3 regions of the Arthrobacter sp. J156 genome follow, and region 3 is predicted to be linked to each of the others. Evidence: riboswitches for the same ligand, from Rfam matches in the RefSeq annotation. Region 3 holds a riboswitch; each other region holds the start of a gene.
The links. Region 3 has a riboswitch for thiamine pyrophosphate ahead of AC0QR5_RS09650 (ECF transporter S component). Riboswitches for the same ligand answer to the same signal wherever they lie in the genome.
Positions count from the first base shown of each region.

Region 1: another riboswitch for thiamine pyrophosphate. It lies ahead of thiC (phosphomethylpyrimidine synthase ThiC); the one in region 3 lies ahead of AC0QR5_RS09650 (ECF transporter S component).
Region 2: another riboswitch for thiamine pyrophosphate. It lies ahead of thiM (hydroxyethylthiazole kinase); the one in region 3 lies ahead of AC0QR5_RS09650 (ECF transporter S component).

Region 1 is NZ_CM149650.1:3,382,921-3,393,168, forward strand. It holds gene AC0QR5_RS15720 (PadR family transcriptional regulator) at 1-329, shown strand, start outside; gene AC0QR5_RS15725 (alpha/beta fold hydrolase) at 326-1,183, shown strand; gene thiC (phosphomethylpyrimidine synthase ThiC) at 1,256-3,058, opposite strand; TPP riboswitch at 3,056-3,163, opposite strand; gene AC0QR5_RS15735 (globin domain-containing protein) at 3,339-4,520, opposite strand; gene AC0QR5_RS15740 (RrF2 family transcriptional regulator) at 4,620-5,054, opposite strand; gene AC0QR5_RS15745 (hypothetical protein) at 5,082-5,555, opposite strand; gene AC0QR5_RS15750 (phosphomannomutase/phosphoglucomutase) at 5,552-7,027, opposite strand; gene AC0QR5_RS15755 (RecQ family ATP-dependent DNA helicase) at 7,194-9,320, shown strand; gene AC0QR5_RS15760 (hypothetical protein) at 9,359-10,248, shown strand, end outside.
Region 2 is NZ_CM149650.1:2,727,961-2,738,208, reverse strand. It holds gene AC0QR5_RS12615 (amidase) at 1-376, shown strand, start outside; gene AC0QR5_RS12610 (peptide MFS transporter) at 429-1,886, shown strand; gene AC0QR5_RS12605 (DUF4190 domain-containing protein) at 2,025-2,492, opposite strand; gene pgm (phosphoglucomutase (alpha-D-glucose-1,6-bisphosphate-dependent)) at 2,548-4,260, shown strand; gene AC0QR5_RS12595 (NAD(P)H-dependent oxidoreductase) at 4,380-4,934, opposite strand; gene AC0QR5_RS12590 (aldehyde dehydrogenase family protein) at 5,087-6,574, opposite strand; gene AC0QR5_RS12585 (hypothetical protein) at 6,644-7,081, opposite strand; gene AC0QR5_RS12580 (Abi family protein) at 7,272-8,060, shown strand; gene AC0QR5_RS12575 (hypothetical protein) at 8,061-8,183, shown strand; TPP riboswitch at 8,191-8,286, shown strand; gene thiM (hydroxyethylthiazole kinase) at 8,278-9,099, shown strand; gene thiE (thiamine phosphate synthase) at 9,096-9,800, shown strand; gene AC0QR5_RS12560 (PfkB family carbohydrate kinase) at 9,797-10,248, shown strand, end outside.
Region 3 is NZ_CM149650.1:2,115,860-2,126,107, reverse strand. It holds gene AC0QR5_RS09685 (Na+/H+ antiporter subunit A) at 1-350, shown strand, start outside; gene AC0QR5_RS09680 (Na(+)/H(+) antiporter subunit C) at 347-877, shown strand; gene AC0QR5_RS09675 (Na+/H+ antiporter subunit D) at 877-2,490, shown strand; gene AC0QR5_RS09670 (Na+/H+ antiporter subunit E) at 2,595-3,092, shown strand; gene AC0QR5_RS09665 (MrpF/PhaF family protein) at 3,089-3,358, shown strand; gene mnhG (monovalent cation/H(+) antiporter subunit G) at 3,358-3,768, shown strand; gene AC0QR5_RS09655 (DUF4235 domain-containing protein) at 3,776-4,045, opposite strand; TPP riboswitch at 4,118-4,247, shown strand; gene AC0QR5_RS09650 (ECF transporter S component) at 4,298-4,909, shown strand; gene AC0QR5_RS09645 (ATP-binding cassette domain-containing protein) at 4,913-7,288, shown strand; gene AC0QR5_RS09640 (MFS transporter) at 7,291-8,580, shown strand; gene AC0QR5_RS09635 (aminodeoxychorismate lyase) at 8,577-9,473, opposite strand; gene cls (cardiolipin synthase) at 9,664-10,248, shown strand, end outside.

The DNA.
Region 1 (10,248 bases), 1.3 Mb from region 3:
AGGAGCACCACATCACGGACGCCGGTCGCGAGGCGCTGCACGCGTGGCTGACGGGCCCGCTCGAACGCCAGCCGGAGCGGGAGCCGTTCCTGGGCAGGGTGTTCTTCGCCGGCTCGCTCGAGCGCGCCGACGTCGTGGAGCTGCTCCGGGCCCGCCGCCTCGAGGCCCAGGAGCTGCGCGACGCCTACCGCGTGCTGCGGGCGGAGCTCGAGCCCGCCGCGCTGGCCGACCGCCGCAGCTACCTCATGGCCGCGACGCTCGACAACGGCATCATCCACGTCGAGGCGGAGCTGGACTGGCTCGCCTCCGTCGAAGGGAACCTTCCATGAGCCCGTGGCGTCAGCGCGGAGCACCCGCCGAAACCCCCGCCGGGACGGACCCGGCCAGGCCCGATCCGGCGTCGTACCCCGAGATCCACCGCCCCCGGCGCCCGCGCGCCGACGGCCGCCCCGCCCGGACGCTCGTGTTCCTGCACGGCGGCAACGTCGCCAACTGGATGTGGGACCCGCAGGTCAAGGGCTTCGCCGACTACCGCGTGTTCACGCCGCACCTGCCCGGCTTCGGCGCCCGTGCGGCCGAGGACTGGGCCGGGCTGGAGAGCGCCGCGGACGACGTCGCCGCGTTCGTCGCCGACGAGATCGAGGACGGGCGCGTCCACCTCGTGGGGCTCTCGCTCGGGGCGGTCGTCGGCCTGCGCGTCCTGGCCCGCCACCCCGAGCTCGTCGAGAGCGCGGTCTTCAGCGGGGCGGCGGTCCGCCCCGTCGGTCCCGGTGTCCGGGTCGCCGCGGCGGCCCAGCTGCGCTTCTGGGACGCCGAATGGTTCTGGAAGATGCAGGCCGGCGCGTTCGGGATCCCGGCCGACTCGCGCCGCCTGTATTCGGACCACGGGCTAACGCTGCGCCCCGAGAACATGAAGGCCATGATGGAGGAGGTCTACGCCGGCGGCGTGCCCGGGGGGCTCGCGGACTTCGCGGGCCGGCTGCTCGTCGTCGCCGGCGCCAAGGAACCGTCGGTGGTGCGCAAGGGCTTCGCCGAGATCGCCCAGGCCAAGCCGGACGCCGTCTTCCGCCTCGCCCCCGGCATGCACCACCAGTGGAGCATCGAGGACCCGCTCTTCTTCAACGCCATGGTCCGCGCGTGGATCGAGCGCGGCGAGGCGCACCCCCGGCTGCGCGAACCGTAGCCCCCGGGGCCCCGGCGTCGTCCGGATTCAGGACGACGCCGGGGCCCGGCTTCACGGGGCCGGCCCGCCGGGTCAGCCGCGGCCGGCGGCTCCCGGGCCGACGGGGATCGTCGGCTGCAGGTACACGCTCGATCCCGACGCGGCGAACTCGCGGCTCTTGGCGTCCATGCCGGCCTGGATGGCCCCGGCGAGCTCCTCCTGCTCGGCAGCGCCGCCGAACTGCCGGCGGATGTCCTGGGAGATCCGCATCGAGCAGAACTTCGGCCCGCACATCGAGCAGAAATGCGCCGTCTTGGCCGGTTCGGCCGGCAGCGTCTCGTCGTGGAACGCCTCCGCCGTCGCCGGATCCAGTGACAAGGCGAACTGGTCCTTCCAACGGAACTCGAAGCGCGCCTTGGACAGGGCGTCGTCGCGCTCCCGGGCGCCCGGGTGGCCCTTGGCCAGGTCGGCAGCGTGCGCGGCGATCTTGTAGGTGATCACTCCCGTTTTGACGTCGTCCTTGTTGGGCAGGCCCAGATGCTCCTTCGGCGTGACGTAGCAGAGCATCGCCGTGCCGTAGCGGGCGATCTCCGTGGCCCCGATGGCGCTCGTGATGTGGTCGTAGCCCGGCGCGACATCCGTGACGAGCGGGCCGAGGGTGTAGAACGGGGCGCCGTCGCACAGCTCCTGCTGCCGCTCCACGTTCTCCCGCACGAGGTGCAGCGGCACGTGCCCGGGCCCCTCCACCATGACCTGGACGTCGAACTCCCACGCCCGCTTCGTCAGCTCGGCGAGGGTGTCCAGCTCGGCGAACTGGGCGGCGTCGTTCGCGTCCGCGATCGAGCCGGGCCGCAGGCCGTCGCCGAGCGAGAACGCGACGTCGTACCGGGCGAAGATCTCGCACAGCTCGTCGAAGCGCTCGTAGAGGAAGTTCTCGCGGTGGTGGGCCAGACACCAGCCGGCCATGATCGAGCCGCCGCGGGAGACGATCCCCGTGACCCGCTCGGCCGTCAACGGGACGTAGCGCAGCAGCACGCCGGCGTGGATGGTCATGTAGTCCACGCCCTGCTCGCACTGCTCGATCACGGTGTCCCGGAAGACGTCCCAGTCCAGCTTGGCCGCGTCTCCGCCGACCTTCTCGAGCGCCTGGTAGATGGGCACCGTGCCGATCGGGACCGGCGAATTGCGCAGGATCCACTCGCGCGTGGTGTGGATGTCGTCACCCGTGGAGAGGTCCATGACCGTGTCCGCGCCCCAGCGCGTGGCCCACTGCAGCTTGTCCACCTCCTCCGCGATCGAGCTCGTCACGGCAGAGTTGCCGATGTTCGCGTTGATCTTCACGAGGAACGCCTTGCCGATCACCATCGGCTCCGACTCCGGGTGGTTGACGTTCGCCGGCAGGATCGCCCGGCCCGCCGCGAGCTCGCTGCGCACGAGTTCCGGGTCGCAGCCCTCGCGCAGGGCCGCGTAGCGCATCTCCTCGGTGACGAGCCCGGCGCGGGCGTAGTGCATCTGCGTGACCCGCCGGCCCTCGATCGAGCGCCGCGGGACCGGGCGGACGCCCCTCCACTCGGCGGAGGCCGCGCCACGGCGCACGGCCGCCCGGCCGTCGTCGAGCAGCTCGCGGCCGCGCCCCGTGTACTCCTCTGTGTCGCCGCGGCCGGCGATCCACGCGGCGCGGAACGGGGGAAGCCCTTCGAGCGGGTCGCCGCCCGGGCCCGCGGTGCGGTAGACGTGAAGGGGCGGGTTCGGCGTCCCGTCGGGGGAGTCGTCGAGCTCGATCGCCGTGACCGGGACGCGCAGGCCCCGGCCGGGGTCCTCGAGGAACGCCGGGGAGTGCGCCGGATGCTGCTCGGAGGCACGGTGGATGGACGGGTTTTCTCTTGAATCGCTCACGGAGGAGCCCTCACTTCCTACGCCGGCATGACCCGGACAGGTTCGACGGTCGCAGGCGGCGTCAGCCCGATCTCAGCCCCTGCCGGGGCACCCGTGTGGACGGGCCCGAGCCTAGCGCGAAGTGGCCCCGGGCACCAAGTCGGTGCCGCCCCCAAGGCGGCACCGACATCGATTCCCGGCTCCGGCGTGCTCCGCGCCCGAGGGGGCATCGGCGTCGTGCCCCGGCTCCGGCGCGCCCCGTCGCCGCGCCGCCGTGGACGGAACGACGCCGGGGCCCGGCTCAGGCGGCGAGCCAGAGGTCGGGGCCGAAGACCTCGTAGTGGATGCTCGTGGCCGGGATGCCCGCGTCGATCGCCTGGGATCGGACGGCGCGCATAAACGGCAGCGGCCCGCACAGATACAGCGTCGCGTCCGCCGGAAGCTCGAGTCCGGAGAGGTCCATGAGGCCCTCCGCTGCCTCCCACTCGCCGGGGGCGCCCGTTGTGTCCTCGAGCCACAGCCTCAGCTCCGCGTTCGGCAGGGCCTCGACGGCGGAGCGCATCTGCGCCTGGAGCGACCAGCTGTCGGCGCGCTGTTCGGCGTGGAGGACCAGGACCCGGCGCTCGGAGGCCCCGGCCGCGAGGGCCTCGAGGGCGGAGGCGCTGGGTGTGCAGCCGATGCCTGCCGTGGCCAGGACGATCGGCGCGCCGCCGGCGTCGATCGTGAGGTCGCCGTAGGGATTCGAGAGCTCCACGACGTCGCCGATCCCCAGCCCGCGGTGCAGGAACGGGGAGACCTCGCCGCCCTCGTCGAGCTTGGCCGTGACGACGCGCTCGGTCCTCGAGGCGACGTTGCCGGAGAGCGTGTACTGGCGGCACTGCCGCACGCCGTCGGGCAGAGCCACGCGGATCGAGACGTACTGGCCCGGGAGGGCCTCCGTCACCGGGGTGTCGTCGGCCGGGGCGAAGCGGAACGTGGCCGATCCCCCGCCGGCGGCCTCCCGCGCCACGAGGCGCCACGGGGTCCACGCCTTGTCGTTCGCCTGCCGGGCGTAGAGGCCCTTCTCGAGCTTGATGAGCGCGTCGGCCATGAGCCAGTAGACCTCGGTCCAGGCTTCGGCGACCTCGGAGGTGACGGCATCCCCGAGGTCATCGGCGATCGCGGCGAAGAGGTGCTCGTAGACGATCGGGTACTGCTCCTCGACGATCCCGAGCGAGGCGTGCTTGTGGGCGATCCGCGACAGGACGGCCTCGGGCAGGGTGTCCGGGTGCTGCAGGAGATGCGTCGCGAAGGCCGCGATCGAGCCGGCGAGGGCCTTCTGCTGGGTCCCGTTCTTCTGGTTGGCGCGGCTGAAGAGCCCGTCGAGAAGTTCCGGGTGGGCGGCGAACAGGCCCGCGTAGAACTTCCGGGTGATCGCTCCGATGCGCTCGGCGATGACCGGCAGCGTGGCCTCGATGACGGGACGGGACTTCTCGGACAGCATGGCGTCTCCTCGCTGAAAGTGATTACTTGCATTGAGTATGCAAGTTTTATGATTCATTTCTACGCCTCGTAGAAGTTACTCGCAAGTCGGGCGGTCGCGTCAGGGGAAGGTGGGCAGCGGAAGCCGGACGAGGCGCGGATCCCGGGTGAGGTCCGCGATGGTGAGGGGATCGAGCTCCGCGTAGAAGGCCTCGCGCGCCCGGTTGAGCGCCCCGCGGAGGCGGCAGCCCGCGATCAGCGGGCACGCGTGGTCGCCGGAGGTGCAGTCCACGACGTCGGGCTGCTCGTCGAGGCTGCGCAGGAGGGAGCCGACGCTGAGCCCCAGGCCCGCCGGGGTGATCCGCGCCCCGCCCGTGCGCCCGCGCGCCACCTCGAGCGCGCCGCGCCGGCCGAGCTCGAGGACGGCCTTGCTGACGTGGTTGTAGGGGATGCCGATCGCCTCGGCGACGGCGCGGCTCGTGAGCTGCTCTCCCTCCCGGGAGCCGAGCAGCATCAGGATGCGCAGGCAGACGTCGCCGAAGGCGTTGAGCTTCACTCCCTCAGTGTCCCAGCCCGGGCGGGGTCAGCCCCAGATGAGCAGCTCGCCGGCTTCCGCCGCGGGCTCGGCAAAGGCCCACTCGCCACCCTCCGCGGCGGGCGGCGTGTAGGCCTGGACGACGGCGACCGCCCCGCCCTCGCTGTGCTCCGCGTTGGCGTGCACGGCGTCGCGGTCCTCCTCGAGCAGCGTGACGTCGGAGACGAGGGCGATCGCGGTGAAGCCCTCGCGCTGCTGCCCCAGGAGTTCGACGAGGTCGCCCATCATCGCCTCGGCGTCGATGTCCACTTCCGGATCGTCGTCGTCCGCCGGCGGCTGCACGGCGAGGAGGCGCAGCTCGCCCTCGGCTCCGTCCTGGGCCGCTTCCAGGGCGACCGCGAACGGCAGGAAGACCCCGTTGGCCTCGAGCTGCTCGCGGGCGACGCCGAGGGCCGTGCCCAGGACGCGGTTCAGCTGCAGGTGGGCCTCGGGGCCCAGCTCGGTGATGCGGTTCTCGCTCATGCGGTGCTCCTGACGATCTCGAGGACGGCGTCGCGGACGCGTTCCATGGTCTGGGGGTCCCTCGCCTCGCCGTTGTAGCGCAGGAAGGGCTCGGTGTTGGAGGGGCGGAGGTTGAACCAGAAGGAGCCGTCCGCCGCGGCGATCGTGGTTCCGTCGAGGCGTTCGACGACGGTGCCGGCGCCCTTGAGGCCCTCCGCGTCGAGGGCGATCGTTCCGCGGCCGCCGTTGCCGTCGTGGCCGGCGGCGAAGGCCCCGAGCACGCGGGCCACGGCCGCGTCCTTGTCTTCGATCCGCGAGTTCAGCTCGCCGGAGGCGAAGTAGGGCTCGTACTCCTCGGCCAGCGCCGAGAGCGGGCGCTCCTGCCCGCCCAGGGCCGCCAGGACGTGCATCGCCGCGAGCATGCCGGTGTCGGCATTGAAGAAGTCGCGGAAGTAGTAGTGGGCCGAGTGCTCGCCGCCGAACACGGCGCCCTCGGCCGCCATCACGGCCTTGATGAACGAGTGTCCCACCCGCGTGACCACGGGGCGTCCGCCGTCGTGCTCCACGAGCTCGGGCACCGCCCGGGAGGTGATCAGGTTGTGGATGACCACCGGGGCCTCCTCGCCCGCGGCCTTCGCGCGGGCGATTTCGCGGCGGGCCACGAGCGCGGTCACCGCCGAGGGCGAGACCGGGGCGCCGAGCTCGTCGATCACGAAGCAGCGGTCCGCGTCGCCGTCGAACGCCAGGCCGATGTCCGCCCCGTGCTCCACGACCGCGGCCTGCAGGTCCCGCAGGTTCTCCGGCTCCAGCGGGTTGGCCGGATGGTTCGGGAAGGTGCCGTCCAGCTCGAAGTACAGGGGCACGATCTCCAGCGGAAGACCCGGCAGCAGGGCGTCCCCGAGCACGGCCGGCGTCGTCATGCCCGCCATCCCGTTGCCGGCGTCGACGACGACCTTCAGCGGCCGGATGCCGGACAGGTCCACGAGCGAGCGCAGGTACGCGGCGTAGTCCGCGAGCACGTCGACGTCCCCGACCCGGCCCTGCGGGGCGTCCCCGGAGACCGGCAGGCCCTCGGCCAGGTAGGACTGGGCGACATCCCGGATCCGGTACAGGCCGGTATCGGAGGAGACCGGGACCGCGCCGGCCAGGGCCATCTTCATCCCGTTGTACTCGGCCGGGTTGTGGCTCGCGGTGAACACCACGCCCGCCGCGTCCAGGATCCCGCACGCGAAGTAGAGCTCGTCGGTGGAGATCAGCCCGAGCATCCGCACGTCGGCGCCCCGGTAGGCCGCCCCGCGCGCGAAGGCGCGGGAGAACGCCGGAGACGACGGACGCATGTCCCCGCCGACCAGCACCGTGGAACCGGCCAGGCCCAGGACGTCCACGAAGGCCGCGCCGACGGCCTCCACGCTCTCCTCGGTGATGGTCTCGCCCACGATCCCGCGCACGTCGTAGGCCTTGAAGGACTCGGAAAGATCAATCTCGCTCTGCACGGGTTCGAGCTTAGCCGCTGCCGGTGACGCTTCGGCCCCGCGGCCCGTGAGATGCCGGCTGAGTCCGACCGGCACCGCTCCTCCACAACGCCCCGGGACCCCGTCCCGCTCCACAGCCCCGGGCCGGCGGGCCGAAGCGTCGGCAGCGGCTGGAATACTGGGGCGCATGGTTGAGACGACGACGGGTACGGGACTTCGGGAGAGCGCGACGGCGGTGCTGCGCCGCCTCGTGGGGCGGGAGGACGCCGACTTCCACGACGGGCAGTTCGAGGCGATCGAGGCCCTCGTCGACGGGGGACGGCGGGCGCTCGTCGTGCAGCGCACCGGCTGGGGCAAGTCCGCCGTCTACTTCGTGGCGAGCCTGCTGCTGCGGGCCCGGGGGGCGGGGCCGACCCTCATCGTCAGCCCCCTGCTCGCGCTCATGCGGGACCAGGTGGCCGCCGCCGGGCGGGCGGGAGTCCGCGCCGAGGCCATCAACTCCGCCAACGCGCTCGAGTGGGGCGACGTCCTGGCCCGGCTCGACGCCGACGAGGTCGACGTCCTGCTCGTCTCGCCGGAACGCCTCAACAACCCGGCCTTCCGCGAGCGCCAGCTGCCGGAGCTGGTGCGCCGCATGGGCCTGCTGGTCATCGACGAGGCCCACTGCATCTCGGACTGGGGACACGACTTCCGGCCGGACTACCGGAGGATCAAGGACCTCATCGGCACCCTCGACGACGCCGTGCCGGTCCTCGCGACCACGGCCACGGCCAACGAGCGCGTCGTCCACGACATCGAGGAGCAGCTCGCCGTCGGCGGGGCCGACGTCTTCACCCTGCGCGGCCCGCTCGCGCGGCGCTCCCTGCGTCTGGGCGTGCTGCGGCTGCCGAGCCCGCGGGCACAGCTCGCCTGGCTCTTGAGCCACCTGTCCGAGCTGCCGGGCAGCGGCATCATCTACACGCTCACCGTGTCCGCGGCCGAGGACATCACGCGCCTGTTGCGCGAGGCCGGGCACGAGGTCCGCGCCTACACGGGCCGCTCCGACACCGAGGAGCGCGCGGCGTCCGAACAGGCGCTCAAGGACAACGAGGTCAAGGCGCTCGTGGCGACGAGCGCCCTGGGCATGGGCTTCGACAAGCCGGATCTCGGGTTCGTGGTCCACGTCGGCGCTCCGAGCTCGCCCGTGGCCTACTACCAGCAGGTCGGCCGTGCCGGCCGCGGGACGGACAACGCCGACGTCCTGCTCCTCCCGGGGCCGGAGGACCGCGAGATCTGGCGGTACTTCGCCACGTCGTCGATGCCGGACGAGCAGCGCGCGCACGCCGTGCTCGAGGAGCTCGGCTCGGCGCAGGGCGCGGTCTCCGTCCCCGCGCTCGAGGCCCGCGTGAACATCCGCCGCACGCCGCTCGAACTGCTTCTGAAGGTGCTCGCCGTCGACGGCGCCGTGGAACGGGTCCAAGGCGGCTGGATCCGGACGGGGGCCCCGTGGCACTACGACGCCGAGCGGTACGCCCGCGTCGCAGCGGCCCGCGTCGCGGAGCAGAACGCCATGCTCGACTACGAGAACACGACGTCCTGCCGCATGGAGTTCCTCGCCCGGGCCCTCGACGACCCGACGGCCGCCCCCTGCGGCCGGTGCGACAACTGCGCCGGCACCTGGTTCGGGGACTCCCTCGCGGAAGACGCCAAGGACAGCGCCCAGGCGGCCCTCGGCCGCGTCGGGACCGAGCTCGAGCCGCGGGCGATGTGGCCCGGGGGCATGGACCGCCTCGGCGTGCCGCTCAAGGGCAAGATCCCGGCCGGGGAGCAGATGGCGGCCGGCCGCGCGCTGGCCCGCCTCACCGACCTCGGATGGGGCGGCCGGCTGCGGACGCTGTTCGCGCCCGGGGCGGAGGACGCTCCCGCGGACGAGGCCCTCGTCCGGGCGTGCGTCGGCGTCCTGGCCGGGTGGGGATGGAGCGAGCGGCCCGTCGCCGTGGTCTCCATGCCGTCGAGGACGCGCCCGCTGCTCGTGCGGTCCGTGGCCGAGGGCCTGGCCGGGATCGGCCGGCTGCCCTACGCCGGGGAGCTGGCGTACGCCGACGAAGGACCGCGGGGCGAGGCGGGCGGCAACTCGGCCTTCCGGCTGGCCTCGGTCTGGGACCAGTTCGCCGTCCCGCCGGCGCTGGCGGAACGGCTCGCGGGGGCATCCGGCCCCGTGCTCCTCGTCGACGACCTCGCCGACAGCCGGTGGACGCTCACCGAGGCGGCCCGGACGCTGCGCCGGGCGGGCGCCCCGGGCGTCCTGCCGTTCGTCCTGGGCCTGGCCGGCTGAGCCCGCCCGGTTCGTCCGCGCGGCCTAGACTGGACGGCATGGAGACTACGCTGTGGGTTTTGGTGCCGCTGCTCCTCGTGGGTGGAGCCTGGTGGTGGATCAGCTCGCTGCGCAAGAAGAACTCCGCCGAGGTCGCCGGTTCCATCGGTCCGGACGCCGCGCGGGATGCGGCGTCCCGGCTGAACGCCGACCAGCACCGAGCCGTGTACCAGGCGATCGCCCGGGGGGACTTCATGGGGGCCGTCCGCGGCTACCGCGAGGCCACCGGCCAGGGCGTCAAGCAGTGCATCGTCGCCGTCCGCAGCCTTGAGGCGCACCCCCAGGTGCACGGTCAGGCGGGCGGCGGGGCCGGACCTCGCGGCGCCGACACCGCGGGCACGGCGGATCGGCTCGACCCCGCGTCCGACGCCGCCGGCTCCGGAGACGCCGCCCGGGCCGTCGAGCCTCCCGCCGACGGCCCGGGGACCAGCGGGGGAACCGAGGAGGATTCCGCCGAAAACAGGGAGGGCGGGACGTCCGGCGAGACGGGCGCACCCTCCGACGTCGACGAGACCGTACCCGCCCCGGCGCGCAACGTGCGGCGCAGCACGGGCGACTTCGACGGCGACTTCGTGGTCCCGGAGGAATGGTCGGAGAAGTTCGGCAGCGGCGCCGGCCGGACCACGTCGGTCTTCAAGATCACCGCCGAACGCAATGGTGAGTCCCACGAGTTCAGCTCCAACGAGCTGCCCCCGGCCGAGGGCGACCAGTTCCAGTCGCTGCTGCGCGACCACGACTTCGCCGGGGCCGCGGCGCTGTTCGCGGCGCACTCGGGCCTCGATGCCGCCGCGATCCAGAGGCTCCTCGAGTCGGCACCCGTCGACGGCCCGGCCTCCGCGGCCGGCCGCCACGTCTCGGACTTCAGCTTCGAGGGCGACGGCCCGTCCGG
Region 2 (10,248 bases), 610 kb from region 3:
CCGGCTCGCGCGGGACTTCCGGGACCGCGCGGCGCGCACGCCCGCGCCGCAGAAGGAATCGGCGGCGCGGATCCTGCGCAAGATCGCCGAGGACTGCCGCGCCCAGTGGGGCCGGTACGACGCCGTGTTGACGCCGGCCCTGGCGCACCTGCCGCCGCCGATCGGCTACTTCACGGCCCACGGCGCGGACGACGACTACCGGCTGCAGTGCCTCTTCACGCCGTTCACGTCCATGGTCAACGTCTCCGGGCTCCCGGCCGCCGTCCTGCCCACGCACACCACCGCCGGCGGGCTCTCGATGGGCGTGCAGCTCATCGGCCGGGCCGGCTCTGAGGCGTTCCTGCTGGGCCTGCTCGCCCAGCTCGAGGGCGTGTGATCCGCCGCACAGAAGTGGGCATTGCGCCGGTCCGCGGCGGAAAATCGGGTAAATGACCACTTCAACCTCTCCCCGCGCGGGGTCCGAAGCCACGTTCTTCGGGCACCCGCGGATGCTGTTCAACCTCTTCAGCGTCGAACTGTGGGAACGCTTCTCCTTCTACGGGATGCAGGGCATCCTCGCGTACTACATGTACTACTCCGTCACCGACGGCGGGCTCGGCATGGACCAGGGCCTGGCCCTGAGCCTCGTCGGCGCGTACGGCGGCGGGGTGTACCTGAGCACCATCTTCGGCGCCTGGGTGGCGGACCGCCTGCTCGGCTCGGAGCGCGTGCTCTTCTACACCGCGCTGATCGTCATGGCGGGGCACATCGCCCTGGCGGTGCTGCCGGGCGGGCTCGGCCTCGCGGTCGGCCTCCTGCTCGTGGCCGTCGGCTCCGGCGGCGTCAAGGCGACCGCCACCTCGCTCGTCGGCTCGCTGTACTCGCCGCAGGACACGCGCCGCGACGCCGGCTTCTCCATCTTCTACATGGGCGTGAACATCGGCGCGCTGATCGGACCGCTGCTGACGGGCCTGCTCATGGTCGAACACGGCTTCCACTTCGGCTTCGGGCTCGCCGCGATCGGCATGGCCGTGGGCCTGGCCGTCTACGCGGCCGGGCGCAAGAAGCTTCCGGAGTCCACCCACCACGTCGCGAACCCGCTGCCGCGCGAACAGGGCCTGCGCTACGGCCTCGTGTTCCTCGCCGCGCTGGCCGTCGTCGTGGCGCTGCTCGCCACGGGCGTCGTGAACCCGGACAACCTCGCCAACACGATCGCCATGACGGTCATCGCCGCGTCGGTCGCGTACTTCGTGGTGATCCTGTCCTCGAAGAAGGTCACGGGGACGGAACGGCGCCGCGTGGGCGCGTTCATCCCGCTCTACATCGCCTCGGCCGCGTTCTGGGCGCTGTTCCAGCAGCAGTTCACGTTCATCGCCGTGTACGCGGAGCAGCGCCTCGACCGCAGCCTGTTCGGCTGGGAGATGCCGCCGAGCTGGGTCCAGTCCATCAACCCCGTGTTCATCATCGTCTTCGCGGCCGTCTTCGCCGCGCTGTGGACGAGGATGGGCGAGCGCCAGCCGTCGACCCCGCTGAAGTTCGGGGCCGCCCTCGTGGTCATCGGGATCGCCTACCTCGCGTTCATCCCGCTCGAGTCGCTGTCCATGACGCCGCTGCTCGCGCTCGTGGGCATCCTGCTGCTGTGCACGTGGGCGGAGCTGCTGCTGAGCCCGATCGGCCTGTCCGTGGCGACCAAGCTGGCCCCGGTCGCGTTCACGACGCAGATGATCGCGCTCTTCTACCTCTCCGTCTCCCTCGGCACGACGCTCGCGGGCATCCTGGCCGGCTTCTACACGGAGGGCAACGAGGTCCCGTACTTCGTGGCCCTCGGCGGCACCTCGATCGCCCTGGGCGTCGCCCTCGCGTTCGCCACGCCGGCGATCAAGCGGCTCATGTCCGGGGTCAAGTAGCCCGGCCGGTCCCGGACCGGCGGTACGACGGCGGACGGCGCCCTTCCGCGCAGAGGGGCGCCGTCCGCCGTCGTTTCAGCGGGCCCATACCGTCGGGGGCCGCGCCCCCGGATGCGCGGCCGGGGGCGGCCCTGCGGGCTACGGCACGTAGCTGGCGAAGAGGGCGGCCGCCAAGAAGCCGAAGAGGAGCCCGAGGCCGAGCACGAGGTAGCCCATGACCAGGCCGGCGATCGCCATGCCGCGCCCGGAGGGCTCCCTGCGCAGCGCGATGTGGCCCGTGACGATCGCCGCGATCTGCGGAGCGAAGAGCGTCCCGAAGGAGATCAGCCCGACGATCCCGCAGACGAGCGAGATGATGCTGAGGGTCTTCGGCTCGGCGGGCGCGTAGCCGAAGGCCGGTTGCGGTGCCGCAGAGGGCGGGGCCTGGTCGGCGTAGGGGTTGCGCGGTGCCTGCCCGCCCGGCCCCGGGTACTGTCCGCCGGACGCCCACCCCGGCGCCGGCGGCACCGCCCGGCCGTCCTGCCCGGGCTGCTGCTGCCCGCCCACGGGGGTCGACCACGAGGGGTGCTGGGGGTCGTTGAACGGCCGGTCCTGGTCGTTGGCCATCGGTGGCGGGTCCTTCGGGGTCGGTGGCTTCTCCTCCCCATTCTAGGCCGGAGAAATGTTCAGGCACCGTCCACTTTTGGCTACGGCTTTCTGCCAAGCTGTAGCCATGGCCGAGAACCGCGCGGGCACGCGAGCCCTTCCCCAGGACCTGATCGACGTCGACGCCGTGAGGGGCGCGTACTTCGACGTGAAACCCGACCCTTCCGATCCGGACCAACGCGTGGCGTTCGGGACGTCCGGGCACCGCGGCAAGTCGGTGAACGGCTCCTTCAACGAGGACCACATCGCCGCGATCACGCAGGCGATCGTCGAGTACCGGGCGGGGCAGGGCATCACGGGCCCGCTCTTCCTCGGCAAGGACACCCATGCCCTCTCCGATCCGGCCCAGGACACCGCCCTGGAGGTCCTGGCCGCGAACGGCGTGCGGGTCCTCGTCGACGCGCGCACCGGCTGGACGCCGACCCCCGCGCTGTCCCACGCGATCCTCGTCCACAACCGCGCCCTGTCCGGGACGGGCAACGCCGGCCGGGCGGACGGGATCGTCGTGACCCCGAGCCACAACCCGCCGAGCGACGGCGGCTTCAAGTACAACCCGCCGCACGGCGGGCCCGCGGACTCCGACGCGACCGGGTGGATCGCCGGGCGCGCCAACGAGCTGCTCGAGGCGGGGCTGCAGGGCGTGCGGCGCATCCCGCTGGTCCAGGCCCGCCTGTCCGGCACGATCGGCAGCTACGACTACCTCGCCGCGTACGTCGACGACCTGCCGTCGGTGGTGAACCTGGACGCGATCCGCTCGGCGGGCGTGCGCATCGGCGCGGACCCCATGGGCGGGGCCTCGGTGGACTACTGGGGGGCGATCGGCGAACGCCATGGCCTGGATCTGACGGTGGTGAACCCGGAGGTCGATCCGCGCTGGGCGTTCATGACGCTGGACTGGGACGGGAAGATCCGCATGGACTGCTCCTCCCCCGCCGCCATGGCCGGCCTGATCTCCGCGGTACGGGACGGCGGGGCGGCGTACGACATCGCGACGGGGAACGACGCCGACGCGGACCGGCACGGGATCGTCACCCCCGACGCGGGGCTGATGAACCCGAACCACTTCCTGGCGGTGGCGATCGACTACCTCTACCGGAACCGGCCGCTGTGGCCGTCCGGCGCCGGGGTGGGCAAGACCCTGGTCTCCTCCTCGATGATCGACCGCGTCGCCGCGTCGCTCGGACGCGAGCTCGTGGAGGTCCCGGTGGGCTTCAAGTGGTTCGTGCCAGGGCTGCTGGACGGCAGCGGCGTCTTCGGCGGCGAGGAGTCCGCGGGGGCCAGCTTCGTGCGCTTCGACGGCACCCCGTGGACCACGGACAAGGACGGGATCCTGCTGGCGCTGCTGGCCAGCGAGATCCAGGTCGTCACCGGCCGGTCCCCGAGCGCCCGCTACGAAGAGCTGACCACGCAGTTCGGCTCGCCCGCGTACGCGCGGATCGACGCCGCGGCGAACCGGGCGCAGAAGGCGGCCCTGGGCAGGCTGTCCGCCGCGGACGTGCCGGCGACCGAGCTCGCGGGCGAATCGATCACGGCCAAGCTCACCGAGGCGCCGGGCAACGGCGCGGCGATCGGGGGCCTGAAGGTCACGACCGAGAGCGCCTGGTTCGCAGCCCGCCCGTCCGGGACGGAGGACGTCTACAAGATCTACGCCGAGTCCTTCAAGGGCGCCGAGCACCTGGCGCTGGTCCAGGCGGAGGCCAAGGCGCTCGTCGACTCCGTCATCGGCTGAGCGGCGCCGGACCGGCAGGGCCTGACCGTACGACGCCGGAGCCGGGCTTCCGCTGCCTGCGGAAGCCGGGCTCCGGCGTCGTACTGGGTCTGGAACCGGGCGGGGCGCCCGGGGCGGCCCTAGTTGCTCTCGGCGGCGGCGCGCAGGCCCTCGAGGACCTGGGCGACCTGACCGGCGACCTCGGAATCGTCCTTCGGGTGCAGCTCGGCGAAGCGGACCACGGAGTTCGGGATGGAGAGCTTGACGTCCTCGAGCACCTTGGCGCCGGCGATGCCGACGGCCTTGCGGGCCTCGTCCTGGGCCCACACGCCGCCGAACTGGCCGAACGCGGTGCCGATCACGGCCGCCGGCTTGTCCTTCACGGCGCCGGCGCCGAAGGGGCGGGACAGCCAGTCGATGGCGTTCTTCAGCACGGCCGGCATGGTGCCGTTGTATTCCGGGGAGACCAGGAGCAGGGCGTCGGCCCCGGCCGCGGCGGCGCGCAGCTCGGCGACGCCTTCCGGAAGCGCGCCCTCGACGTCGACGTCCTCGTTGTAGAAGGGGAGCTTCTCCAGGCCGGAGTACACGTTGACGTCGACGCCCTCGGGGGCGTGCTCGGCCGTGGCCTCGGCGAGCTTGACGTTGGTGGAGCCGTTGCGGAGGGACCCGACGAGGGTGAGGACGGTGGTTGCCATGGTGGTCTCCTGGGGAGTCGGTGGACCAGTCCGCAGACTGGTTGATTTTTCAAGGGATTCAACCGCGCGGCCCTCCGCACTGTTCCCGGACCGGGGGTGACCCTTGCCACATGGACGGTGGCTCCGCCCGGTGGGAAATGCCGGCCCCGACGCTACAGGAGGTCCCGGAGGAGCTTTGACTTGGCCCAGCCATGCGGCGGGTAGACGGCCTTGAGCGTGTCCACCATGGCCGTCTTGGAGAGCACGGGGCGCTGCTGGCTGAACGTTTCGAAGCCGTAGCGGCCGCGGTAGTTGCCCATCCCCGAGGCGCCCGCGCCGCCGAACGGCAACCCCAGGACGCCGGCGTGCAGGTTGCAGACGTTGAGCCCGATCGCCCCCGCCCGCACCTGGTCCTCGAAGGCCGTCTGCAGGCGCGGCTTCTCGCTGAACAGGTAGGCCGCCAGCGGCGTGGGGCGGGAATTGACGAACCGCACCGCCGCGTCGAAGGAGTCCACGCGGAGGATCGGCAGGATCGGGCCGAAGATCTCCTCCTGCATCACGGGCGCGTCCGCGGGGACCCCGGTCAGGAGGGTGGGCTCGATGTAGCGTTCGATCGGGTCCACGGTGCCGCCGGTCACGGTGGTTCCGGGGTCGGCGTGGGCGTCGTCGAGGAAGCGGTTGAGGCGGCGGAACGCGGCGTCGTTGACGATCCGCCCGTAGTCGGAGCTCTTGGCCGGGTTGCGCCCGTAGAAGGACGTCACGGCCTTCGCCAGCTGCTTCTCGAGGGCGTCCGCGGCGGGGCCGACGGCGAGGACGTAGTCCGGCGCGATGCAGGTCTGGCCGGCGTTCATGAACTTGCCGAAGGCGATCCGTCGCGCGATCGCGGGCACGTTGCCGTCGACGACGACGGCGGGGCTCTTGCCGCCGAGCTCGAGCGTCACGGGGGTGAGGTGCTCGGCGGCGGCCCGGGCGACGATCTTCCCGACGCGTTCCCCGCCGGTGTAGAAGATGTGGTCCCACGGCTCGGCGAGCAGGGCCTGGCTGGCCTCGGCACCGCCCTCGACGACGGCGACGGCCCGCGGGTCCAGGAACAACGGGATGAGGCGGGCCATCAGCGCGGACGTTGCGGGGGCCTGCTCGGAGGGCTTGAGGACCACGCAGTTGCCGGCGGCGAGCGCGGCGACCATTGGGCAGAGCAGCAGCTGCAGCGGGTAGTTCCACGGTCCCAGGATCAGCACGAGGCCCTTGGGCTGGGGCTCCACCTTGGCGGTGGCGGGCTGCATGGACAGCGGGGCGCGGACGTGGCGGGCCGCCATCCACTCGGTGAGGTAGAGCTGGGCGTGGTCGATCTCGCTGCGCAGCAGGTCCAGCTCGGTCAGCTTCGCCTCGATCGCGGGCTTGCCGAGGTCCTCGGCGAGCGCGGCGAGGATGTCCTCCTCGTGCGCCTCGAGCATCCGCTCGAGGCTGCGCAGCTGCGCGGCGCGGTGGCGGCGCGTGTGCATCAGGCGGGAGTGGCTGGAGTCGCGCAGCCGGGCGACGGTCTCGGCGACGCCGGGGACGTGCGGGGCGCCCGCCTCGGCGCCCCGTCCGGCGTCGTCCTGCTCCTGGTCCGGCGCGACGTCGGCCGGAGGGCGCGGCTTGCCGCGAGAGAAAAGTCCCATGCCCCGACCTTAGCGCCTCGGGTTACCCCGCGGTACGGCCGCCGGCCGCATGACGGGCGGCATGCCGGGCTACGGCTGGCTGCCCCAGAAGACGTCGCCGCCCGTGCAGTCGCGGGGCCGTTCGCCGTCCAGGGGCATGATGCCGCCGCCGAGGGAGATGAGGTCGCCGAGGCCGAGCTGCTTCTTCCCGGGGACCTGCACCACGCCGGCCTCCAGGGTGGTCCCGTGCGGGAACACCACCAGCACGGGGCCCGAGCCGTCGCGGGGGGCGACGACGGCACACCCGCCCTCGTCGACCGCGAGGTTGCCCTGCAGGAGCGCGTCCATGTGCGCGTCCGGCTCCTCGGCCAGGGCCAGGAGCTTCATCCCGGAGTCCTCCAGCAGCACCGTGCCACTGGGCGCGGCCGCGGCGCCTCCGCCACCGTCCCCCGAACAGCCGGCCAACGCCAGCCCCAACAACGCCGCCCCGGCGATCATGCGCCGGCGGTCCCCCCACGATGCCTTCATGCCCCCATCCCAGCATCCCGGCGCCGGGGCGGCAAGAGCGGCTGGATTCCGCCGACGATCGAGTTCGCTCTCGGCCAGATGCCCGCCATTCACTCCGATCGTTCCAGGGGGAGTGCGTGGTATGGTTTCCTCATCATGATCAGCCCGCTCGCCTCACGGCTCGGGCTGATTTTCTTTAACCGGAGGACCATTGGCTGAGTACACCAAGCAGTGGCTTTCGGTCGAGGACCAGGTCGCAAAACTTGCCTCTCGCGGTGTCGGGATCCCTGAGGGCAGCAGCGGTGCGCAACTGCCGCGCCAGGTCGGATACTACCGGCTGACCGGCTACCTCTATCCGTTCCGCGCTTCGGAGACGTATGTGGACGATGACGGCCGTGCACGGGTGAGGGTCCTGAACCACTACCGGCCCGGCACATCCATCGGGGACGCCGCGGCGCTCATCGACTTCGAACGGCGGCTGCGGATGCTGATCCTGGAGGGGATCGAGAGGATTGAGGTCTCGCTCCGCATGCAGATCGGGTACGTGCTGGGCCGCCGCTCCGCCTTCGCCCATCTCGAGCCCGGCACGTTCGTCGCGGCCTTCACGGACCCCCAGATGGACCCGGAAACCGGAGCATCGCTGCCGAGCCGGCACGAGCAATGGACCACCCGGATCGCGAGCCTGAACTACGTGAGAAACGTAGCGGCCCACCACGCGCGGATCTTCAACCGCAAGCTGGTCACCGCTCCGAAGCGGCCCGGCAAAGGGCAAGTTCCCCTCCTGGACCACCTCAGGGATGAGGAGTCCTCCAAGCAGGTCTTTGGCCTGTACAACGTCCTGGCCGTGATGGCCTACCTGCTCCGTACGATCGATCCGAACAGCGCCTGGGCCGGCCGCGTCGTCGAACTCATTGGCTCGTTCCCTCGAGTCGGATACGTGACCCCTCGATCCATCGGAGTGCCCGATGACTGGACGAGTCTGGGCCTCTGGCAGCCCTAGATGATCGAGTCCGAATGGCTCCGGCACGCCCGGCAGCACTTGCCGGACCTGTTCCCGAACCTGCTGCACCAGGACCGCCACCTGCTCGGGCCCGGGCTGGCTCCCCCGCTGCCCGCCGGGTAGGCTCGCCAGCAGTGACTCGGGGTGTCCGCCGCGCGGACTGAGAACACACCCGTACACACCTGATCTAGTTCGTACTAGCGGAGGGATGTCGCTCATGGACCACCGTGCGCCCACGCATCTTCAGCAAGACGCCGGCGCGCCCGGCACCGTCCTGGAGCGCCTGCGCTCCGCCACCCCCCTGGTGCAGTGCCTGACCAACGCCGTGGTCACCAACTTCACCGCCAACGTCCTGCTCGCCGCCGGCGCCGCGCCCGCCATGGTCGACGTGCCCGGCGAGGCCGGCGACTTCGCGCGGATCGCCTCCGCCGTCCTGGTGAACCTCGGCACCCCGCACCGGGAGCAGCGCGAGGCCATGATGGAGGCCGCCCGCGCCGCCCACGAGTACGGCACGCCGTGGGTCCTGGACCCCGTCGCCGTCGGCCCCCTCGCCCTGCGCACCGACTTCGCCCACTTGCTCCTGGAGCTGAACCCCGCGGTGATCCGCGGCAACGCCTCGGAGATCATGGCCCTGGCCGGCAGCGGGGCCGGCGGTCGCGGCGTCGACTCCACGGACGCCGTCGAAGCCGCCCTGCCCGCCGCCCGCGCGCTCAGCGAACGCACGGGCGCCGTCGTCGCCGTCTCCGGCCCCGTCGACCTGGTCACGGGACCGGGCGGGACGCTGCACGTCCACGGCGGCAGCGAGCTGCTCACCCGCGTCACCGGGGGCGGCTGCGCCCTCGGCGCGCTCGTCGCCGCCTGCGTCGCCTCCCACGGCGACCCGCTCCAGGCCACCGCGGCAGCGCACGCCTGGTACTCGGCCGCGGCGGAGGACGCCGCGGCGACGGCGGGCGGCCCGGGGACGTTCGCCCCCGCCTTCCTCGACGCGCTGGCGGGAACGACGCCGGAGCGGCTCGCCTCCGCGGGAGCCGTGCGATGAGCGCCGCGCAGAACGCCGTGTTCCACCACGGCTCCTTCCGCCTGGGCACCTACCTCGTCGCCGACTCGGCCAGCACGGCCGGGCGCCCGCTGCCGGAGGTCGTCGCCGCGGCCGTCGCCGGCGGCGTGGACATGGTCCAGCTGCGCTGCAAGGACGTCCCCGCCCGGGACTTCTTGGCCCTGGTCCTCGCCACGGCCCGGCACACCGCCGGGCGAGCGGCCCTGATCGTCAACGACCGGGTGGACGTCTTCCTCGCCGCGCGGGACGCCGGAGCCGTCGTCGACGGCATGCACATCGGCCAATCGGACCTGCCCGCCGACGCCGTGCGCCGCCTGATCGGGCCCGCCGCGATCCTGGGCCTCAGCGCGTCGCGGACCGCCCAGTTCGAGGCCGTCGCCGCCCTGCCGGAGGGGACCGTGAGCTACCTGGGCACGGGGGCCGTCCGCCCCACGCCCACCAAGAAGGACCACCCGGAACCGCTCGGCTTCGAGGGCCTGGCCGCGCTCACGGCCCGGGCCCCGCTGCCGTGCGTCGCGATCGGCGGGCTGGCCCACGGCGACGCCGCGGCCGTCCACGCCGCCGGGGCCGCCGGGATGGCGATCGTCCGGGCGGTGTGCGCCGCCGGGGATCCGGAGGCCGCGGCCCGTTCCCTGGCCGCCGAGTGGGCGGCCGTCACCCACCCCGGGGAGGCAAGCGCATGAGCGTCCCCAACATCCTCTCCGTCGCCGGCTCCGACCCGTCCGGCGGCGCCGGCATCCAGGCCGACCTGAAGTCGATCGCCGCGTGCGGCGGCTACGGCATGGCCGCCGTCACCGCGCTCACCGCGCAGAACACGCGCGGCGTCACCGGCGTCCACGTCCCGCCCGCCGCGTTCCTCGCCGAGCAGCTCGCCTCGGTCTCCTCCGACGTCCGGATCGACGCCGTGAAGATCGGCATGCTCGCCTCCGCGGAGCTCATCGACACCGTCGCCGCCTGGCTGCGCGCCCTGCGCGGGGGCGCCCCCGGGGACGACGCCGGAGCCCCCGTCGCCAGGGACGGCACCGAAGCCGCGGGTCCGGGCGGGCGGCGGGGCACCGGCGTCGTCCTGGATCCGGTGATGGTCGCCACGAGCGGCGACCGGCTGCTCGACGCCGACGCGGAGGCGGCGCT
Region 3 (10,248 bases):
TCCGGTACCTGGCCGGCGGCCGCTTCGAGCTCGCCGAATCGACGCCCATCAGCCCGGGCACCCTCCTCGGCCTCGGCCTCGCGACCGCCTCTCTGTCCGCCGTCTTCCCGCTCTTCTTCGGAGGCCAGATCTTCCAGTCCGCAGCCCTCGAGTTCGCGCTCCCGCTCTTCGGCGAGCACAAGTTCGTCACCTCGACCTTCTTCGACATCGGCGTCTACCTCGTCGTCGTCGGCCTCGTCGTCGACGTCCTGCGCAGCCTCGGCGCCGAGATCGACGAGCGGTCCGAGGGCCGCAGCCCCGTGGTCGTCCACGAGGCGCCCGAGGGCAGTACGGAGGGGGTCGCCCGATGAGCGTCAACGTCGTCATGCTCCTCGTCATGGGCGTCCTGTTCGCCTGCGGCGTCTACCTGCTCCTCGAACGCAGCCTCACGCGCGTGCTCCTGGGCCTGGTCCTGATCAGCAACGGCGTGAACCTGCTGCTGCTCACGGCCGGCGGTCTGCCGGGCATGGCGCCGCTGTACGATTCCGCGATCGAGCCCGGCGCCTACTCCGACCCGCTGCCGCAGGCGCTCATCCTGACGGCGATCGTCATCACCTTCGCCGTCACGGCGTTCCTGTTGGCCATGATCTACCGTTCGTGGGTCATCGCCCGGCGCGACGAGGTCGTCGACGACGTCGAGGACCGCCGCGTTGCCGAGCAGTCCCACTTCGACTTCGAGGAGGACTCGGAGATCGAGGCCGACACGACTGAGTTCACCTCGGAGGACGACGACGCCGCGGCCCGGGCCAAGGCCGCCGTCGCCGCCGAGCGCCGCCAGGCCAGCGCCGAGGAAAGCGCCGGCACATCCGACGAGTCACGGAACAGGGAGGCCCGATGATCAGCGCCGTCTCGCTCGCCCCGCTCGCCGTCGCGCTGCCGATCCTCGGCGCCGCCGTGGCCTTCGTCCTGCGCCGGCACAAGCGCAGCCAGCGGGCCGTCACCATCTCGACCCTGACCCTCACCCTGCTCTTGGAGTGCTGGCTCCTGGCCGGGGCCTGGACCAACGGTGCGCAGGCCGTCCTGATCGGCGGCTGGGCTCCACCGTTTGGCATCTCCATGGTCGTCGACGAGTTCTCCGCGCTGATGCTCGTGGTCTCCACGGCGGTGAGCCTCGCGGTGCTCCTCTACGCGACCGCGCAGGGCATGGCCGACGGGGACGACGACGGGCCGATCTCCGTCTTCCACCCGACGTTCCTGATCCTCGTCGCGGGTGTCTCCAACGCCTTCCTCGCGGGCGACCTGTTCAACCTCTACGTGGGCTTCGAGATCCTGCTGACGGCCTCCTACGTCCTGCTGACCCTCGGCGGCACGACGGCGCGCATCCGCGCGGGCGTGACCTACGTCGTCGTCTCCGTGGTCTCCTCGATGCTGTTCCTGATCTCGATCGGCATGATCTACGGCGCCACGGGCACCGTGAACATGGCCGACCTCGGGGTCAAGCTGGGGCAGCTGGACGAGGGAACGCAGATGGTCCTGCACCTCATGCTGCTCGTCGCGTTCGGCATCAAGGCCGCGATCTTCCCGCTGTCCTTCTGGCTCCCGGACTCCTACCCGACGGCGCCCGCGCCCGTCACCGCCGTGTTCGCGGGCCTGCTGACCAAGGTCGGCGTCTACGCCCTCGTGCGCACCGAGACCCTCCTGTTCCCCGGGGACCGGATCAATTCGCTCCTGATGGTCGTCGCCCTCATGACCATGCTCGTGGGCATCCTCGGCGCGATCGCGCAGGCGGACATCAAGCGCATGCTCTCCTTCACGCTCACGAGCCATATCGGCTACATGGTGTTCGGGCTCGCGCTCGGCAACCTCGCCGCGCTCGGGGCGACCGTCTACTACGTCGCGCACCACATCATCGTGCAGACCTCGCTCTTCCTCGTCACGGGCCTGATCGAACGCCGCGCCGGGACCTCGAACGTGGACCGCCTCGGCTCGCTCGCCAAGCTCTCCCCGGTCCTCGCCGTGCTGTTCTTCATCCCGGCGATGAACTTGGCCAGCATCCCGCCGTTCTCCGGCTTCCTCGGCAAGCTCGGCCTCATGCAGGGCGGCGTCGAGCTCGGCACCCCGCTCGCGTGGGTCCTCCTCGCCGGTGCCGTGGCCACTTCGCTCCTGACCCTGCTCGCCGTCGCCCGCGTCTGGAACCGTGCGTTCTGGCGCAAGGCCGAGGATGCGGAGAACCCCGACCCGCTGCTGCTCGTCGGCGCCAAGGACGGGGGCCGCGTGACGACCTACAGCCACGTCGCGAACTTCCCGACGAGCCGCTACAGCGACCGCGGCGACACCCAGCTCCTGCCCCGGACCATGGTCGGCTCGACCGCCGCGCTCGTGGCGCTCGGACTCGCCCTGACCGTCTTCGCCGGACCGCTCTTCCAGCTCAGCGACCAGGCCGCCCGGCAGATGATGGAGCGCACGCCCTACATCGAGGCCGTGCTGGGACCCCAGGAGGGCACGCCATGAGCCGCACCCGCCCGTCCGGCCTCGGGACCCCGAGCCGCGGATCCGCCGCGAACCGCCGGCGCAAGCGCGCCCGCTTCCTCGTCGAGCTGCCCCTGCTTGTCTGGATGATGCTCGTCTGGGGGGCGCTGTGGCAGGACTTCTCCGCCGGCAACCTCGTCTTCGGCTTCCTGCTCTCGCTCGGCGTCGTCTCCGTGTTCCGGCTGCCGCCCGTGGAGCTCAGCGGCCGCTTCAACGTCTGGCAGGCGTTCCTGTTCGCCCTGCACTTCCTCAAGGACGTCGTCGCGGCGAGCTTCCAGGTCTTCGGCCTCGCGCTCTTCCGCGGGCAGAAGGTGCGCAGCGCCGTCGTCGGCATCACACTGCGCTGCCGCGAGGACCTGATGATGACCACCCTCGGCCACGTCCTCACGCTCATCCCCGGCTCGTTCGTCGTGGAGGTGGACCGGACGTCCGGGACCCTGTACCTGCACGTCATCGACGTCGACACCCCCGAGGAGGCCGAGCGCTTCCGCGCAGGCGTCCTGGACACGGAGGCGCGGCTGATCAAGGTGATGGGCACGCCCGAGGCCCTCGAGGCCCTGCGCCGAGAGGAGGCCCCCGCATGATCCTGACCACCGCCGCCTGGGTGTCCGCCCTCCTGCTGGCCGCCGCCGCCATGATGGCGATCGTGCGCATCGCGCGCGGTCCGTCGATCCTCGAGCGCGTGATCGCCCTCGACGTGCTGCTCGCGATCATCATGGCCGCGCTGTGCATCGACATGGCGCTCAACCACCACTTGAACCACGTGCCGTTCATCGCCGTGGCCTGCGTCGTCGGCTTCATCGGCTCGGTGACGGTCTCCCGCTACGTGACGGACCGGAGGAACTCCTGATGGACGCCGAGACGCTGCAGACCGTCCGCGACGCCGCCACGGCCCTGTGCCTCGTCGTGGGATCGCTCATGTCCTTCGCCGCCGGCCTGGGCATGCTGCGCTTCCCCGACCTGCTCTCCCGCATGCACGCCGGCACCAAGCCGCAGGTGCTGGGGCTCCTGCTGCTCCTGACCGCCGTCGGCCTGCAGGCCGATTCGCCGGCGGTGCTGCCCGTGCTCCTGCTCGCGTGGCTCTTCCAGCTGTTGACGGCGCCCGTGAGCGCCCACATGGTGGGGCGGGCGGGCTACCGCACCAAGCACCTCAAGCGCGAGACGCTCATCGTGGACGACCTGGACGAGGTCGTCGCCCGGGCCGCCAACGGCTCGCTGCCGGCGGGCGCGGCAGACCACGTGGCGGACACCGAGCGCTGAGCCCGGGCTAGACCTCGTCGGCGGTTTCCTGGAAGCGGCGCAACATGCGCTGCGTGCCGCGGTTGGCCATCACCTGGATCACCGCGGCCACGACGGCGGAGGCCACGGCGAAGCCGAGGGCCTGGCGCAGCGAGGCCTCGGCCTGGGCCTCGGCGTCGCCCGGCTTCGGCGGCTCCTCGCCGGTGATCCGCGTCCAGGCGGTGTCGAGGAGCTTGGCCCCGGCGAATCCGGCGCCGAGGGAAATCAGCGAGCCGACGATCTTCAGCAGTACGTTCACGTGCGCGGTCTCCGTCTCGAGGGGGTGATTACCCGCCCAGCATAGCGCGGGGCTAGACTGGGGCCACTGAAACACCAACGACAGGGGAGCGTTGGGCTCCGGCCGGTGGCCGGAACCCGTCAGAACGCTGAGAGTGCGCGCCGCGCAGACCCTCGAACCTGATCCGGCTAGTACCGGCGAAGGGAGTCGAGTTCTCAGGGATGCCGCGCGGCGGCACGCCCTCCCCTCCTTGATCCCAAGGAGGACACCTCTATGAGCACCGTGCAGTCTCCCGCACGCACCGGATGGCGCGTCGTCGACATCGTCGTCGCCGCCATCATCGCCGTCGCCTCCGGCGTCGTCTTCTTCGCCTGGAACACCTTCCACCACGCGCTGGACTTCCTGTTCCTGGCCTTCCCGCCCTCCTCGGCGCTGCTCGCGGGAATGTGGCTCTTCCCGGCCGTGCTCGGCGCGCTGGTGATCCGCAAGCCCGGGGCGGCCCTGTTCTGCGAGACCGTCGCCGCGGTCGTCTCGGCCTTCCTCGGTTCTCAGTACGGCTGGACCGTGCTCGTCTCCGGCCTCGTCCAGGGCCTGGGGGCGGAGCTCGTCGTCGCGGCGTTCCTGTACCGCCGCTGGGGGCTGCAGGTGGCCCTGCTCGCGGGCGCCGCGGCCGGCCTCTTCGGAGGCGTGAACGACGCGTTCGTCTTCAACTGGTTCCCGGAGTACACGGTGGTCATGAAGCTCGCCTACGTCGGTTTTATGACGATCTCCGGCGTCGTCATCGCGGGCCTGCTGTCCTGGCTCGCGACCCGGGCCCTGTCCCGGACGGGGGCGCTGTCCGCGCTGGCCTCGCGCAAGGCCGCGCAGGAGCCGGTGAACGGCTAGGCGGTGACGTCCCAGGCCGCCCGCGAGGCGGGGAGCACGACGCCGGGGCCGCACCCGGCGGCGGTCCGTGCGGCCGGGTGGGGGTGGCGTCATGCGGGACGCCACGCGCCCGCGGTGGCCGGGCTGGACCTGGACATCCGCCCGGGGGAGCGGATCCTGCTGGCCGGCCCCTCGGGCGCCGGCAAGTCGACGCTCCTGCACGCCCTGGCCGGCGTCCTGCACCAGGACGAGGACACCGAGGCCGAGGGTGAGCTGCTCGTCGACGGCGCCCCCGCGCACACGGTGCGCGGGCGGGCCGGGCTCATGCAGCAGGACCCCGAGACCCAGGTCGTGCAGGCCCGCGTCGGCGACGACGTCGCCTTCGGTGCCGAGAACCTCGCCGTCCCCGCGGAGCAGATCGCGCCGCGCGTGCGCGCGGCGCTGGCCGCCGTCGGACTCGACGTCCCCCTCACGCACCCGACCGCCCGGCTGTCCGGCGGCCAGAAGCAGCGCCTGGCCCTCGCCGGGATCCTCGCGATGCGCCCCGGGCTCGTGCTGCTGGACGAGCCCACCGCCAACCTGGACCCGGCCGGCGTGCTCGAGGTGCGCGACGCCGTCGTCCGGGCCCTCGACGCCTCCGGGGCGACGGCCGTGATCGTCGAGCACCGGCTCGAGGCCTGGGCCCCCCACGTGGACCGCGTCGTGGTCCTGGCCCCCGGTGGCGGAGTCGCCCACGCGGGAACGCCCGCCGAGCTCTTCGCCCCCGGCCCCGTGCGGGACGAGCTCGTCGCGGCGGGCGTCTGGGTGCCCGGATACGTCCCGCGGCTCCCGGCGCGGGAAGCGGCGCCGCCCGGCGGCGGGCTGTTGCGCGCCGAGGGCCTCGCCGTCGCCCGCGGCCGAACCCAGCCCGCCGCGCTGACCGGGGTGGAGCTAGGACTCGAGGCTGGCCGCGCCGTCTGCGTGACGGGGCCGAACGGCTCCGGCAAGTCGACGCTCGCGCTGACCCTGGCGGGGCTCCTGCCCGAGCGGGCCGGACACGTCGTGGCGAGCCCGGCGCTGCGCGGCGAGGCGGCCGGGGCGCGGCCCTACCAGTGGCGCGCCTCGGCCCTGATCGGACGCATCGGCACCGTGTTCCAGGAACCGGAGCACCAGTTCGTCACGGCCAGCGTGCGCGAGGAGCTCGAGTACGGGCCCCGCCACGCGCGCACCGCCGACGGCCGGGAGGAGCTCTTCAGCGAGGAGCAGATCGCCGAACGCGTGGACGCCCTGCTGCGGCGGCTACGGCTCGAGCACCTCGCGGACGCGAATCCGTTCACCCTCTCCGGCGGAGAGAAGCGCCGCCTCTCCGTCGCGACCGTGCTCGCCGCCGGCCCGGGCGTGCTGGTCCTCGACGAGCCGACCTTCGGCCAGGACGCGAACACGTGGGCGGAACTGGCGCTGCTCCTGCGCGAGCAGCTCGCGGAGGGGACTTCGGTGCTCGCCGTGACGCACGACGCCGACTTCGCCGACGCCGTCGGCGCCCGCGTCCTCGACGTCGCGGAGCTCGGGACCGGCCGCGACGCCGCGACGGGGTCCGCGAAAGACGGGGACGACGCCGGGGCACCCGGGCTGCTCGAACCCTCGGAAGCGGCCCGGGTGAGCTTCCTGGGCCGGGCCAATCCGCTCGCCAAGCTCGGCGCGGTGATGCTCGCGACCATCCCACTCATCGCGACGCTTGACATGGTCAGCGCGGGAATCATCGTCGCCGCGACGCTGCTGATGCTGCCCTTGAGCGGGATCGGGATCGCGGCCTTCCTGGCGCGGGCGTGGCCGCTGCTGATCGCCGGGCTGTTCGCGGCCTGGGGGACGGCGCTCGTCGGCAACGACTCCGGCGCCGTGCTGCTGGGGCTGGGGTGGTTCGACATCACCGAGGGCTCGCTCGAAGCGGGCATCGCGACGGGGCTGCGCGCCTTCGCCGTCGCCGTGCCGGCCGTCCTCGTGGTCTCCAGCACCGACCCCACCGATCTCGCCAACGCCCTCGCCCAGCAGGCCCGGCTGCCGCACCGCTTTGTCCTGGGGGCCCTCGCCGGCATGCGCCTGCTGGGGCTGCTCGTCGAGGAGTGGCAGACCCTGGGCATGGCCCGCCGGGCCCGCGGCGTCGGCTCCCGGGGCTCGCTCCGCCGTCGTCTGGCCGCGGACCTCGGCCAGATGTTCGGGCTCTTGGTGCAGTCGATCCGCCGCGCGTCCCGGTTGGCCGTCACGATGGAGGCCAAGGGCTTCGGGGGAGCCGAGCGCAGCTGGTCCCGTCCGGCGCGCTTCTCCCGGCGGGACCCCGTCGTACTGCTCGCCGGGCTCGCCCTCGGGGCCGGCGCGACGGCGGCCGCACTGGCCGCGGGGACGTGGAACCTGGTCTGGACCTGAGCGTGGCGACGGGACGACGGCTGCGGGAGAACCCGGCGTTCGTGCGGTTCTGGGCCGCGGCGGCGGCCTCCGACGCCGGCACCTACCTGACCACGGTGGCGCTGTCCGTCCTGGTGTTGGAGGTCCTCGGCGGTTCGGCCCAGGACCAGGGCCTCGTGGGCGCCTTCCGCTGGGCGCCCTACCTGTTGTTCGGCCTGGTCGCCGGGCTCTGGGTGGACCGCTGGCGGCGGCGCACCGTGCTGATCGCCGCCGACGTCGGCCGGGCCGTGGTCCTCGGCGCCCTGTGCCTGACGGGGCTGGCCGGCCCGGCCGGCCCGGCCGGCGCGCTGCCGGCCGTCTTCGGCCTGGTCTTCGCCTTCGGCGTGCTGGCCCTGCTCGCCGATGCGGCCCACCAGTCCTTCCTGCCGCAGATCGTCCCGAGGCCCCTCCTGGTCCGGGCCAACATGCGCCTGCAGCAGAGCGACACCGTGGCCCAGACCTCCGGAGGGGTGGTCGCGGGGACGCTCGTGACGTGGCTCGGGGCGCCGTTCGCGCTGCTGCTCGACGCCGCGAGCCACCTCCTCTCGGCCGCCGTCCTGTCCACGCTCCGCGACGGGGGCCGGGGCCGTCCGGAGGGCCCCGCGGTTCCCGTGCGCACCCGCATCGCCCAGGGGCTGCGCTGGATCTACCGGCATCCGCGGCTCGCGCCCCTGGCCTGGTGCACGCACGGGTGGTTCATCGGCTCGGCCATGATCGGGACCGTCCTGCCGGTGCTCGTGCTGCAGGAGCTCTCACTGGGCGCCCTCGGGCTCGGGCTGGTCATGAGCTGTGCCGGGATCGGGGCCGTCGTCGGGACGAGCCTGGCCCCGCTGGCCGGTGCGCGCTTCGGGACGGGCCGCGCGCTCGTCCTGCCGCGCCTGGCGGAGGTGCCGGCGGTGGCGCTCATCGCCGCTGCGCCCTGGATGGCCGGAGGCCAGGAGGCCGGCGTGCCGTGGGCGGCCGGGGTGGCCGTCGGGCTGGGCCAGTTGGTGTTCGGGTTCTCGATGGGGGTTGGTGGGCCGCTGGAAATGGGCTATTGGCAGGCGGTGACCCCGGATCGCCTGATCGCGAGGATGAGCGCGACGCGCCGCTCCGCGAACCGCGGGATGATCGTCCTCGGGGCGCCGCTCGGCGGATTCCTCGCCGTCGCCTGGAGCCCCGCGGCCGCGTTGTGGACGGCGGCCGCCGTGCTGCTGGCCGCGGCGGCGGCCCTGTGGTCCTCCCCGTTCCGCGATGCCGACGTCGACGCGGACCAGGCGGGTCCGGGGAGCTAGCCGATGGCGTCGACGAAGGACGTCAGTTCCGCGGTCAGCTCCGGGTCGCGGGAGAGCTCGACGCCGTCGAGGGAGTTGACGGGCGCGAGCAGGCGCACGCTGGAGACGAGCCACACGGCGTCCGCCTCGACGAGGTGCTGCGGTTCGAGCGGGCCGTAGCCGAGCTCCCAGCCGGCGGCCTCCGCGGCCGCGAAGAGCGCTCCCTGCGTCGTGCCGGGCAGGATGCCCGTCTCCAGCATGGGGGTGATGAGCCGCTTCACGTCGCCGTCGCGGACGGCGAGGAGCACGGTCGAGGTCGGGCCCTCGAGGACGCGCCCGTCGCTCGAGACGAAGATGACGTCGTCGGCCCCCTGCTTGCGCGCGTGGCGCAGGGCCGCCATATTCACGGCGTAGGACAGGGTCTTGGCGCCCATGAGCAGCCACGGGGCACGCTCGGCGACCGTGGAGTCGTAGCCGCGGTCCAGCAGGAGCACGTCGACGCCTTCGGCGCGCTGCCGCCGACCCAGCTCGGGGGCGGGGGAGACGGCCACCCAGGCCGTGCCGTGCCCGGCGCCCTCGGGGCCGCGCGTGGCGACGAGCTTCACCACGGCCTCGTGTCCGGCGTCGTCCCCGGATTCGGTGGCGAGAGCGGCGTCGTACGCGGCGACGGCCGTCGCGATCGCCGCCCGCCAGGCGTCCTCGGCGGGCAGCGGGAGCTCGCATGTCGCGGCCGAGACGGCCATCCGGGCCAGGTGGGCGTCGAGCTTGCGGACCCGCCCGCGGACGTAGAGGGCGGACTCGAAGACACCGTCGCCGCGCGTGGCGCCCTGGTCCAGGACCGAGAGCTGCGGGACGGAGGCGTCGGCCACCCGGCCGGCGGGAAACCCAGGTTCCAGGAACACCACGACAGTCATGGATCCAACCCTACTCCCGGCGGGGCCCCGTCAGGCGGTCGCGGGGTCCTGGGGCTGACTTGCGGCTAGGCTGGAAGCCATCGTCGGCAGGGAAGGAGACCGGGTGTTCGACGCGCTCGTCTTGTGGGAACCGCTGCCCTACTGGCTGCTGGCGATCGCGTGGGTCTTCGACGTCGGCATCCGGCTGGTCATGCTCGGCGTCGTGCCCGGCAACCGGCGCCCCACGACCGCCATGGCCTGGCTGCTGCTGATCTTCTTCATGCCCGTGATCGGCCTGCTGCTCTTCCTGCTCTTCGGCAACTTCAAGCTCTCCCAGCGCCGCGTCGCCCGCCAGACCGACGTCAACCGCCGCGTCCTCGCCGCCACCCAGCACCTGGACACCGACGACTCCGAGTTCGATGCCCCCGAGTGGGTCAAGTCCGCCGTCGAGCTGAACCGGAACCTCGGCGCCTTCCCCATCCAGGAAGGCAACTCCTTCGAGTTCTTCACGGACTACCAGGCCTCCCTCGACGCCATGACCGCGGCGGTCCGCGGGGCCCGCGACACCGTGAACGTGCAGTTCTACATCGTCGGCGACGATCCGGACTACGCGGGACCGTTCCTCGACGCACTCGGGGCGGCCGTGGCGCGCGGGGTCAAGGTCCGCTTCCTGTTCGACCACCTCGGCACCGCGCGGATCAAGGGCTTCTCGGCCCTCAAGCGGCGCCTCGACGACGCCGGCATCGAGTGGCGTGCCATGCTGCCCGTCTCCGTCCGCAACCGGCAGTGGCGCCGG